Regions from separate parts of the Enterobacter cloacae complex sp. HYC033_NIDB genome, predicted to be linked through region 2. Evidence: predicted binding sites of a transcription regulator. Region 2 holds the regulator's gene; each other region holds the start of a gene.
The links. The regulator PhoB, encoded in region 2, activates phosphate uptake and scavenging genes when phosphate is short. The targets are predictions, from matches to a motif close to CTGTCATAAAACTGNCNNAT.

Region 1 (4,252 bases), 1.0 Mb from region 2:
GTTGCCATGGAAAGCGTCAGCGCAATGCGGTTTTTAATCCGGCGCTTTGACTGCATTTTGCGACGGGATTCCGCAAGCTGAGCGGTGTTTTGCATGTCGAGAGTCGCCATTAGCGTGCCCCCTCGTTTTTAGCCAGACGCATAATCATCAGCTTGGAGATAGCCAGCACAATAAAGGTGATAACAAACAGGATCAGACCCAGTTCCATCAGCGCGGCGACGTGCAGCCCGGATTCCGCTTCGGCAAATTCGTTCGCCAGCGCAGAGGTAATACTGTTCCCCGGCATATAAAGCGAGGCGCTGTCGAGCTGGTAGGTGTTGCCGATGATAAAGGTGACCGCCATGGTTTCACCCAGCGCGCGGCCTAAGCCCAGCATAATGCCGCCAATCACCCCATTTTTGGTGAACGGAAGGACGATGCGCCAGATAACTTCCCAGGTGGTGCAGCCGATGCCGTAGGCGGACTCTTTCATCATCACCGGGGTTTGTTCGAAGACATCGCGCATGACCGCCGCAATGTACGGAATAATCATGATGGCGAGGATCACACCTGCCGCCAGAATGCCGATACCGAATGCCGGGCCGGAGAACAGCGCCCCCACAAACGGAATGGCAGAGAGAACGTTACCGACCGGCTCCTGGAAGTACGTCGCAAACAGCGGCGCGAAGATAAACAGGCCCCACATGCCGTAAACGATACTTGGGATGGCCGCCAGCAGTTCAATGGCGATACCCAGCGGACGTCGCAGCCAGCCTGGCGCCAGTTCCGTCAGGAACAGGGCAATACCGAAGCTCACCGGAACCGCAATCAGCAGGGCGATAAAAGAGGTCACCAGCGTGCCGTAAATCGGCACCAGCGCACCGTAAATATCGTTCGGCGCATCCCACTCTTTGGTCCACAGGAAGGCGAAACCAAATTTTTGAATGCTCGGCCAGGAGGAGAAAATCAGGGACACGATAATGCCGCCCAGCAGCAATAGCACAATCAGCGCAGCCAGTTTCACCAGCGCGCTGAAAATCATGTCACCTTTTTTACCCGGAGGGTTAAATGCAGGCTTGGTTGCAGCCATAAATTACTCTTCTGTTTGAGACGTTTTTACGAATATGCCCGGCGGCGCTGACGCTTACCGGGCCTACAGAGTAAACCGTAGGGCGGGTAAGCGCAGCGCCACCCGCCATCTTCGTTAAATATATCCTGTTAGTACAGCGCTTTACCGCTGCTGTCTTTCACGTTGGTTTTCCATGCAGCACGGATCTGCTCAACCACGCTGTCTGGCAGGCTGGCGTAATCCAGATCGTTAGCCTGTTTGCCGCCATTTTTATATGCCCAGTCGAAGAACTTCAGCACTTCAGCACCCTGCTCAGGTTTCTTCTGCTCTTTGTGGACCAGAATGAAGGTGGTAGACGTGATAGGCCATGCATCGTCGCCTTTCTGGTTGGTCAGGTCCTGCGCGAAGGATTTGCTCCAGTCAGCGCCTTTCGCGGCGTTGGCGAAGTTCTCTTCGGTCGGGCTAACCGGTTTGCCGTCGGCAGAAACCAGTTTGGTGTAAGCCAGGTTGTTCTGCTTAGCGTAAGCGTATTCTACGTAGCCGATAGAGCCAGGCAGACGCTGTACGAAGGCTGCGATACCGTCGTTGCCTTTACCGCCCAGACCGGTTGGCCAGTTAACGGTAGAGCCGGAACCGACTTTAGATTTCCACTCTTCGTTCACTTTCGCCAGGTAGCTGGTGAACACGAAAGAGGTACCAGAGCCGTCAGCACGACGAACCACCGCGATATTCTGCGAAGGCAGCTTAACGCCCGGGTTCAGCTTAGTGATGGCTTCGTCATCCCATTTTTTGATTTTGCCCAGGTAGATGTCACCCAGGGTTTTGCCGTCCAGCACCAGCTCGCCTGATTTCAGGCCAGGGATGTTAACAGCCAGCACAACGCCGCCGATCACGGTCGGGAACTGGAACAGGCCTTCCTGATTCAGTTTCTCATCAGACAGCGGAGCGTCGGATGCGCCGAAATCAACGGTATTCGCGGTAATTTGTTTTACGCCACCGGAGGAGCCAATACCCTGATAGTTGACCTTGTTACCGGTCTCTTTCTGGTAGGTATCCGCCCATTTGGCATACACCGGCGCAGGGAAGGTTGCACCAGCGCCAGTCAGGCTTGCTGCTGCAAAGGCAGAGAAAGCGCTCATCGATAAGGTCGCGGCGACAACAGTTGCGACAGTGGTACGCATAACTTTCATAATGTCTCCTGCAAGGATTTCGTAAATCATTGTTTAAGTGGCTACGATGAGCAAAATAGGACAAACAGGTGACAGATAAATGTACGAAATATGACAGTTTTATGACAAAGCCAGCGATGGATGTAACCACATGAAAAATAAAGCCATTAATTCACAGCATGGTCATATTTTTGTCATCTTTTTTGCAATGAATCAGTTTTAGCGTAGCTGATATGACAACGGCTGTCATAAACAGCCGTTGTCATTTTAATGAGCGATTTCAATCGTCAGAGTTGCCGTTGCATTGAACTGGCCTGGTTTGGGCCTCGCTCCTGTCGCGCTGGCAGGCGCGCTTGAAAATGTAAGCGTGCCCAGCGTATCCCCCATGATGTCGGGAATTTTAGTCGTTTCCGCTTCAAGGGCACCGCCATTCGTATTCACTTCCCGATTATATTTATCGTAGACTTTAATTCCTACGTCTTCGTTGTCCGTCGCAATCATCGAATTATCAGAAGCCACGGCTGAGGCATGCAGGGTTGCGTCGAGCTTGTCGTAGAACATCATATTGGTGCATTTGATGTTCACGGTACGAGTGATTTTGCGATCGGTCAGCGCTTTCCCTTTCGTCGACGAAAACTCTGACGCCAGGATTTTATTGAAATCAAAAACAATGGCCTGCCCCTCATCAATCTCACAAGATTGAGGAACCGTCACTGTTCCCTGAACAATCACATCAGAAATAATCTCATTCGAGACGGTACGCGGGTCGATCGTGGCATAGATATTCGCCACCAGCGTCGCCGGGATCGTCATCACCCCGGTAAAGGCTTTTTTAACGTACAAATAGACCTGCCCCGAGCCGCCACTATAAAACGTGGTGGCGGAACTTACACCGCTGTGACATTGATAGGGAGTACCGGTTTTATTCGGCAGATGATCAAAAGGCACGGCCGTATAACCGACACCAAGTATGTAAACAAGCAGGCCGATATCAACGTTTTCATTCAGGTTAAAATAGGCGACATTGTTCCTGCTTCCCGCAGACACCAGCGCCGGATTAACGACGCTGGTTATGTAGGTGTGATCGTAACTCTGATTCGGCCCGGTCAGACAATAGCAAGTACCTTTAAACGAGGTGTTGTTATTATTCACATTAATAAGCGTTGTCGTCCCGGCTATATTGTCCGTAATGGAAAACTGCTCTGTAAAATTGAGGTAGTTATGATATTTGCCATTGTCTGGCACACAATAACCGGTTGGGGCCGCATGCGCATAAAAGACGCAGGTCAGTAAGGCTAAAAGCCAGTATTGTAGTTTCATTTTAATCCTTTATCGACACGTGACGGGCATCTGCACCAGTCCAGCGTCAGGCTGTTGTTGAAGCGTGTATTCCGCCCGACAGGTTGCGCCGTCGTTTAGCGTCAACGTAAATTGCCCCTTTTCCGGCATGCCTGAGAGATAGAGTTCGCCCTCTTCTCCGACAATGCCCGTAACGCTTCCGGTGTCCAGCGTTGCCGATCCCGTTGCCCCAAAAGGCGCAGGTTTGCCATTGCTGAGATGAACGTTGAAAAGGATGCGGTAGCCGATATGCGTAACGAATTCCGCTTTTACTACCGCTCCACGGGTGGGAACCAGATTCTGGACGCTTTTTTCCAGTTCAACATTGCCAGAGGCAAAGTCGCTGTCGCCAATTGCGATACGATTTTCATCATAGGGTGACAGCTGCGTTTTTACGGTGTAGCCGCGCCAGTCCGTCGCGACACCGCTGCTGTTTTCCACCGCCAGGCCCGCCGCTCCTGGAGCTTTCACCAGCGCGACGGTTTCTCCCATTTCCTGTGAGAAGGTGACACCTTCTGAATGCAGTAGAATGCCGCCGCTGACGCCATAATTGAGACTTCGGGTTTCGTTGCTCCAGGCATAGTTACCTTTCATGGAGCCATAAGCCGCGTCCCATGCCAGTCCCGAATTCCCCCCCGTACTGCCGCCACTTTCATCAACGGATTGCTGTATGTTCCAGTTCAAGTTGTTGTTCTGA
Region 2 (4,252 bases):
CCTGTAAGCCAACCATTGGAGGAAAAATGATGTTACCTGCGCCAACGAACAGCGCAAATGTCATAAAGCCCAGCGCGATAATGTCACGCGATTTCAAGTGATGGGTCATAAAACCTTACTGCCTGTGGATGTGGTGTTGAATACGTTGAGATTTTCGCCATCCCTCACGGGACGATACAGCGGAAAATTTGCTCAATTTCAGCGGGATATGCTCCCGTCCTGGCGTGGCGAAGAATAGTTTTTCGATTTACCACGCAAATACAGTCGGTCTGACAGTATATGGGGGGCAATTTAAACGCTTATAACGTTTAAAGGCAAGAAGGGATCGTAAAACCAGAACAATATGCCAGCATGAAAATTCAGACCAAAATAATATGCCATGTATAAGAAAAACTCATGGCTAATCATGCGAACAAAAAAGCACCAGCCGTATAATATTCATCCGCGTTTCGCTTGACTGCAAAGCAAACGGGCCAGCAATCGCTGGCCCGTGGAAAGGTAGCCTGACACATCTGCCGTCAGGCGCTTTTTTTGGCAATTAATCGTTCCGGAATCACGAAGCTAAAGCGCGTGCCCTTACCCAAGGTGCTTTCGATATTGAGCCGGCTTTCGTGATGGCTGACGGCATGCTTCACAATTGCCAGTCCCAGTCCGCTCCCGCCGGTCTGCCGCGAGCGCGCCTTATCCACCCGGTAGAATCGTTCGGTGAGACGCGGGAGGTGCTCGGGCCCGATCCCCGGCCCGTTGTCCTCGACGCTAAACTCAGCGCCCGCCGGGGTATGCTGCCAGCTCACCGCGATATGCGTCCCTTTCGGGGTATGATTCACGGCGTTATAGACCAGGTTTGAGATAGCGCTTCGCAGCTCATCTTCACTGCCGAGCACTTTCAGCGTGTTATCAACGTCAAAACTCAGGGTGTGCTGATTATGACTCAGCGTTTGGGCTTCGCGCTCCACCACCCGCAACATCATCGGCACATCAATGATGTCGTTTAGCGCCAGCGACGGGGCAGCCTCAATCTTTGAAAGCGTCAGCAGCTGTTTGACCAGCCCTTCCATGCGGAACGTCTGCTCCCGCATGGTATGCAGTGCTTTCTCACGCGGCGCCCCCTCAAGCGTTTGCTCCTGCATCATCTCCAGGTAGCCCTGAAGCACCGTCAACGGCGTACGCAGCTCGTGGCTAACGTTGGCAAAGAAGTTACGTCTCGCGCCCTCAAGCTGGTGCATCTGGGTAACGTCCCGCGCTACCATCAGCCACTGCCGATCGCTGTAGGGCATCACGCGGATTTCCAGATGGCGACCGTTATTGAGCTTCAGATTGTGCGGGCGCGAAAAATCCCGCTTTTTCAGATACAGCGTGAACTCGGGATAACGCAGAAGGTTCAGGATGTTCTGACCATTATCATCCGGCCAGCGCAGGCCCAGCAGCTGTTGCGCGAGGCCATTACACCAGAAGATTGTCCCTTCTTCTGTCGTCAGGATCACCGCGTCCGGCAGCGACTCCGCACCGCTACGAAAGCGTTTGATCAGGCTTCCCAGCTCACGACGGCGCTTTTTGTTACGCATCTGCATCTGGTGCAGGCCGTAGAGTAGCGGTTCCCAGCTCCCGCTTCCCGGCGGGGGTGTCATACTTCTGTCGACCCACAGCCACCAGGAGAGACGCAGTAAATTCCAGAAATGCCAGACGAGCAATCCCGTCACGGCCACCAGTAAAAACCACGGCAGATAGCCAAAGATAGCCCCCAGAATGAGGGCCGGAATACAACATAAGATCAGTTCAAAGACGAGCCTTTTCCATGACAGACGTTCCAGCACGCGTCACACTCCTGTCATTGTTCAGAAACGGGTCGAGAAACGATAACCCGTGCCGCGGACCGTCTGTACCATGCGATCGTGGCCGCTCAGTTCCAGTGCTTTACGCAGGCGGCGAATATGGACGTCAACCGTTCGGTCTTCGACATAGACGTTAGTTCCCCAGACGTTATTCAGCAACTGTTCGCGGCTGTAAACGCGCTCCGGGTGGGTCATAAAGAAGTGCAGGAGTTTAAATTCGGTCGGTCCCATATCGAGGGGATTTTCACCGGTCATGACCCGGTGTGAGGTAGGATCCAGGCTCAGCCCCTGCATCTCAATCACCTCTTCCACCGCCATCGGTGAAATACGGCGCATCACGGCTTTGATACGCGCCACCAGCTCTTTCGGGGAGAACGGTTTAGTGATGTAATCGTCCGCGCCGGTTTCCAGACCGCGCACGCGATCCTCTTCCTCGCCGCGCGCCGTCAGCATTACCACCGGGATATCGCGGGTCATCGCCTCGCGTTTGATATGCTTGATAAACTGCAATCCGGAACCGCCAGGCAGCATCCAGTCCAGCAGGATCAGATCGGGCCAGGGTTCATTCAGCTGGTTCACCGCGCTGTCATAATCTTCCGCTTCAACCGGCTGGAAGCCATTTTGTTCAAGCACGAAGCACACCATTTCACGGATCGGAGCTTCATCTTCTACGACCAGAATACGTCTCGCCATACTTTGCCCTGTCTTATCGTATTTAAGTTACAAGTCTGTAATGCGGCGTCATTATGCGTCAGATTTATGACAGATTTATGAAAAACATTACCACTATAAATAGCAAACTGTTGTTTTATTACAGCGGTTATTTTCCGTTCCCCGAACGTTTATAATCCTGCTTTCTTATTATTGCCACGGATCTTTTATGCGCATACTTCACACCTCAGACTGGCACCTGGGTCAAAATTTTTACAGCAAAAGCCGCGCCGCGGAACATGAAGCGTTCCTGAACTGGCTGCTGGAGACGGCTCAGGCTCACGAGGTGGACGCGATTATTGTGGCGGGCGACATTTTTGATACCGGATCGCCGCCGAGCTATGCGCGTGAGCTGCACAACCGTTTTGTGGTCAACCTCCAGCAAACCGGTTGTCACCTTGTGATTGTCGCCGGAAACCATGACTCGGTGGCGACGCTGAATGAATCCCGCGATATTCTGGCGTTCCTCAATACCACCGTGGTGGCCAGCGCCGGACACGCGCCGCAGATCCTGAAAAAACGCGACGGCACGCCGGGCGCAGTGCTGTGCCCAATTCCGTTTTTACGCCCGCGCGATATCGTGCAAAGCCAGGCAGGTCTGTCCGGCAGCGAAAAACAGCAGCATCTGTTGCAGGCCATCACCCGCTATTATCACCAGCAACATACGGAAGCCTGCGCCCTGCGCGGCGATCAGGCCATTCCGATCATTGCCACCGGGCACCTCACCACCGTCGGAGCCAGTAAGAGTGATGCGGTGCGCGAGATCTATATCGGTACGCTGGACGCGTTTCCGGCGCAAAACTTCCCCCCCGCCGACTACATTGCCCTCGGGCATATTCACCGGGCGCAGATCATCGGCGGCTGCGAGCATATCCGCTACTGCGGCTCGCCCATTTCGCTCAGTTTTGACGAAACGGGCAAAGCCAAATCCGTGCATCTGGTGAGCTTCACCGGAGGCAAACTCAGCGCCGTTGAGACGCTTGAGGTGCCGGTCACCCAGCCGCTGGCGGTGCTGAAAGGCGATCTGGCCGCCATTACCGCTCAGCTTGAGCAGTGGCGCGGCGCAGCGCTTAATCCCCCCGTCTGGCTCGATATCGAAATCACCACCGACGACTACCTGTACGATATGCAGCGTAAAATACAGACGCTGACGGAAGACCTTCCCGTGGAGGTGCTGCTGGTACGCCGCAGCCGCGAGCAGCGCGAGAAAATACTGCTCAACGCCCAGCGTGAAACGCTTAGCGAACTTCGGGTTGAAGAGGTGTTCGCGCGGCGGCTTGCGCATGAAGAGGTGGACGAGGCCAGACGCACCAGGCTTAACGAGCTGTTTGCCCAGACCCTGCATTCCCTCCATGACGAGGACGAAAACGCATGAAAATTCTGAGCCTGCGCCTGAAAAATCTGAATTCGCTAAAGGGTGAGTGGAAAATTGATTTCACCGCGGAGCCGTTCGCCAGCAACGGACTGTTTGCCATCACCGGCGCAACCGGCGCGGGTAAAACCACGCTGCTGGATGCCATCTGCCTGGCGCTTTACCACGAAACGCCGCGTCTTAATAAGGTCTCTCAGGCGCAAAACGACCTGATGACGCGCGATACCGCCGAATGCCTGGCAGAAGTGGAATTTGAGGTCAAAGGCGTTGCTTATCGCGCTTTCTGGAGCCAGAACCGCGCCCGCAACCAGCCGGACGGGAACTTACAGGCACCGCG
Region 3 (4,252 bases), 390 kb from region 2:
CGTCTTGTTAAGAACCCTCCGTATATACCCAACTTTACCTTCAAAGCCAGTCAGATTGACTACCCTTAATACCCTAAGCGGTAAAACAAGGAGATTCGATATGGCTTACCAGACAGTAAATCCTGCCACGAACCAGCTCATCAAAGAATATCCCTCTCACACTGACGCAGACGTTGAAGCGGCGCTGAAGGCAGCCGATGCGCTCTATCACTCCGACTGGGCGAAAGGCGACATAAGCCAGCGCCTGCCGGTGCTGCATAAGCTGGCGGACCTGATCGACGAACGCGTGGAGGATCTGGCGAAAATCGCCAGTCAGGAGATGGGTAAGCTCATCGAACAAAGCCGTGGCGAAGTGAAGCTGTGCGCGCAAATCGCCCGCTACTATGCGGACAACGCGAAGCAGTTCCTGGCCCCGGTGAAGTATGACTCTGAACTCGGGGAAGCATGGGTTGAACATCACCCCATCGGCGTGCTGATGGCCGTCGAGCCATGGAACTTCCCGTACTATCAGCTGATGCGCGTTCTGGCGCCAAACCTGGCAGCGGGCAACCCGGTGATCGCCAAGCACGCCAGCATCGTGCCGCACTGTGCAGAGACCTTTGCACAGCTGGTACGTGAAGCGGGCGCGCCGGAAGGGGCGTGGACCAACCTGTTTATCTCGTCCGAACAGGTGGCGAACATCATCGCCGACGATCGCGTACAGGGGGCGGCGCTGACCGGTTCAGAAAAAGCGGGTAGCGTGGTTGCGGCACAGGCTGCGAAGCACATCAAAAAATCGACCCTGGAACTGGGCGGGAACGACGTGTTCGTGGTGCTGGACGATGCCGACCTGGATAAAGCCGTGAAGATCGGCGTTAACGCGCGGCTGAACAATGCCGGGCAGGTCTGTACCGCGGCGAAGCGCTTTATCCTGCATGAAAAGATTGCAGACGCCTTCCTGAGCAAATTCACCGAGGCGTTTAAGCAGGTGAAAATTGGCGATCCGCTGGACGAAAGCACCACGCTGGGGCCTTTGTCATCCAAAGACGCGCTGGAGACGCTAACTAAACAGGTTAACGAGGCGGTGAAAAATGGCGCGAAGCTGCACCATGGCGGCAAGCCGGTTCAGCGTGACGGAAGCTTCTTTGAGCCGACCATCCTGACGCATATCTCGCGTGATAACCCGGCGTACTTCGAGGAGTTCTTCGGTCCGGTAGCGCAGGTTTACGTGGTGAAAAGCGACGACGAAGCGGTCGCACTGGCTAACGATTCCCACTACGGTCTGGGCGGCGCGGTGTTCAGCCAGAACATCGAGCGCGCGAAGAAAATGGCGTCGCGCATTGAGACCGGGATGGTGTACATCAACTGGCTCACCGACACTGCGGCAGAGCTGCCGTTCGGCGGCGTAAAACGTTCGGGTTACGGACGCGAGCTGTCGGACCTGGGGATCAAAGAGTTTGTGAACCAGAAGCTGGTGGTCGTTCGCAAGTAATGCGGTAATAAAAAAAACCTGCCATCCGGCAGGTTTTTTATTAACGGTCGCATCGCCTTTCTTGCAGGGTGGCGCTGCGCTTACCCGGCCTACAATGTGCAATAATTTTAATACATTGCACCCTTCATTGTAGGCCCGTGCAAGCGTAGCGCCGCCGGGCGAAACGCGCAAACAGGCTTAGAAGGACACTCCACCGCCTACATATGCACCGTCGATCAGCGTGTGGTTTGGACGACCGTCTTTACCGTCTACGCTCACGTGGCGATAGCCCACTTTCAGCGTGACAGGTTTGACTGGCGTCCAGCTTACGCCGCCGTTAGCTTCAACATAGTTCTTCACGCTGTTGTTCAGGCCGTCTGGCGCTACATAACCTTCACCAAACACGTGAATGCTGTCCGTAAGCGCAACGTTAACGCCGCCGCCAATCGGGAATGCTACGCCGTTATCGCCTTTTTTCGGGCCGATGTAGATGGCTTTCGCGCCAGCGTTCAGCATCACCGGACCCACTTCCAGGTTGTAGCCTGCCCCAACGCCGCCGGTCTGGGTGCCGTCATCGGTGTTTTTCAGCCAGTTGCTCTCCGCATACAGGCCGGATGAGGATTTCCCCATTTCCAGATTGAGGTTAGTAAAGTTTTTACCCTGCTCAATGCTGCCACCCATGGCCAGTGCGGAGCCCGATACGGCGGTCAGAGCAGAAAGGATCAGGATGTTAAGTTTTTTCATGAGTGTTTCCTCGTCATTAAATTAATCTGAGGGCACCTTAACAAGCGATGCTTATGACTGCAAATGTGATAGGTCTCGCATTTATATGCTGTTCGTGTTGGGTTTTTGAATGGTAAATGTTGATGAATTGTTTATATGGCAAATCGTCAATGTCCAATACATTCGCGTTTAGGGACAGTTTACATTCCTGGCTAAACGTAAAATGAACGAGGCGAAAATAGTCCTTCGCCATGAATTAATTGGGTTTCTAATAATTTCCAAAAGTATTTCAGCTGACACAGATAAAGACAGAGGTTTACATTTCTGGTGATTGATATACGTCCGTACGCGCCGCTTCGTTGCCATTACATGTCATTTTTCTGACACGTTTCTTCATTACGTTGTTGGCTTCACTTACTGGATGCTAACAATATGAAAAGAAAAATTATTCCTGTGCTAATCGGTTGTGCGCTCTCTTTCTCTGGCCTGGCGGCACAGCCAACCGCGGAGCGCTACGTCGTCAGCTTTCCCGAAGGCGCGCATGTCAAATACAGCGGTGCGTTTGCCAGCGCATTCCCGAACGGGCTCCCGGTGGGGATGGGTTCGGGTTTGTTATTCACGGGCAAGCAGGGCGATGCGCTGACGTTTGCGACCGTGACCGATCGTGGTCCTAACGCGGATTCGCCAAAAATGGGGAAAAACGATGCCAAAATCTTTGTTACCCCGGATTTCGCCCCGCTGCTGATGACGATCCGTGTGCTAAACGGCAAAGCGGAGGCCGTGGACGCGCGACCGCTGCATGATGATAAAGGCGAGATCAACGGCCTGCCGCTGCAAAGCGGCGTGATTGGATCTACCAATGAAGTCGCGCTAAGCGACACCTTAAAAGTGCTGAAAGGCGATAACCGCGGGCTGGATACGGAAGGCATCACGCCGGACGGGAAGGGCGGTTACTGGCTGTGCGATGAGTATGGCCCGTTCCTGATTAACGTCGACAGTAAAGGTAAAATCCTCGCGATCCACGGTCCGCAGGCGACGGAAGGGGAGAAATCCATCGCGGGCGGTCTGCCAAACGTTATCAAATGGCGTCAGGCAAACCGGGGCTTTGAAGGGCTGACCCGCATGCCGGACGGACGCATTATCGCCGCCGTGCAAAGCACGCTGGATATCGACGGGAAGAGCAAAAAACAGGCGCTGTTTACGCGTCTGGTGAGCTTCGATCCGGCGACCGGGAAAACCGCGATGTATGGCTACCCTGTCGACAGCGCGGCCTACAGCAAAAACAGCGACGCCAAAATCGGCGACATAGTGGCGCTGGATAACCACACCATCCTGCTGATTGAACAGGGCGAGGATAAAAATGACGCAATGCGTAACCTCATCTACAGGGTTGATCTGAGCAAGGCGAGCGATCTGGCGGCCTTCGACAAGCCGGGCGAATACCCGGAGTTTGATGATGAGAAAACGCTGGCGCAGCGCGGCATCACGCTTGCGGAAAAAACGCAGGTGGTCGATCTGCGTGCGCTGGGCTGGCAGCAGGAAAAGGCCGAAGGGCTGGCGCTGATTGACAGCAAAACGCTGGCAGTGGCGAACGATAATGACTTTGGCGTGAAGGTGGCGATGCAGAAGCCAGTCGAAGGCAAGAAGCTCAAGGATTATCGGGTGAACGCGCAGGGGGCGCTGACGCTGGATGACAAACCGGTTGAAACCACCCTCAGCGTGAAGCCGTTGAAGAAACCGGAGTCCGACAGCGAGCTGTGGATTGTGACGCTGACGGAGGCGTTGAAATAAGTTTCCCCCTCACCCTAACCCCCTCCCCGCGAGGGGGAGGGGATGATCGGTGAGGTTATTTCTTCAGCCCCGCAAACGCTGCCCGAATTTCTTCTTCCGGCAGCTGTATTCCAATAAACACCATCACGCTGTGCGGCGCTTCATCGTCCCACGGGCGATCCCAGTCGGCGCTGTACAGGCGCTGCACGCCCTGGAACAGCAGGCGGTTCGGCTCGCCGTCGATCCACAGCATCCCTTTATAGCGCAGCAGCTTGTCGGCAAATGACAGCAGCAGGTTCTCCATCACGC

Region 1: a site for PhoB is predicted at 2,327-2,346, ahead of pstS (phosphate ABC transporter substrate-binding protein PstS). Genes of this name have one in related genera too.
Region 3: a site for PhoB is predicted at 2,541-2,560, ahead of O1721_RS06720 (esterase-like activity of phytase family protein). Genes of this name have one in related genera too.

Annotation. Positions count from the first base shown of each region.
Region 1 is NZ_CP115123.1:765,503-769,754, reverse strand. Features, by position in the region: gene pstA (phosphate ABC transporter permease PstA) at 1-110, opposite strand, end outside; gene pstC (phosphate ABC transporter permease PstC) at 110-1,069, opposite strand; gene pstS (phosphate ABC transporter substrate-binding protein PstS) at 1,198-2,238, opposite strand; gene O1721_RS03630 (fimbrial protein) at 2,485-3,537, opposite strand; gene O1721_RS03625 (fimbria/pilus outer membrane usher protein) at 3,547-4,252, opposite strand, start outside.
Region 2 is NZ_CP115123.1:1,813,229-1,817,480, reverse strand. Features, by position in the region: gene brnQ (branched-chain amino acid transporter carrier protein BrnQ) at 1-109, opposite strand, end outside; gene phoR (phosphate regulon sensor histidine kinase PhoR) at 519-1,814, opposite strand; gene phoB (phosphate response regulator transcription factor PhoB) at 1,836-2,525, opposite strand; gene sbcD (exonuclease subunit SbcD) at 2,713-3,918, shown strand; gene sbcC (exonuclease subunit SbcC) at 3,915-4,252, shown strand, end outside.
Region 3 is NZ_CP115123.1:1,418,866-1,423,117, forward strand. Features, by position in the region: gene O1721_RS06710 (NAD-dependent succinate-semialdehyde dehydrogenase) at 101-1,471, shown strand; gene O1721_RS06715 (YfaZ family outer membrane protein) at 1,649-2,194, opposite strand; gene O1721_RS06720 (esterase-like activity of phytase family protein) at 2,606-3,964, shown strand; gene yjiA (GTPase) at 4,020-4,252, opposite strand, start outside.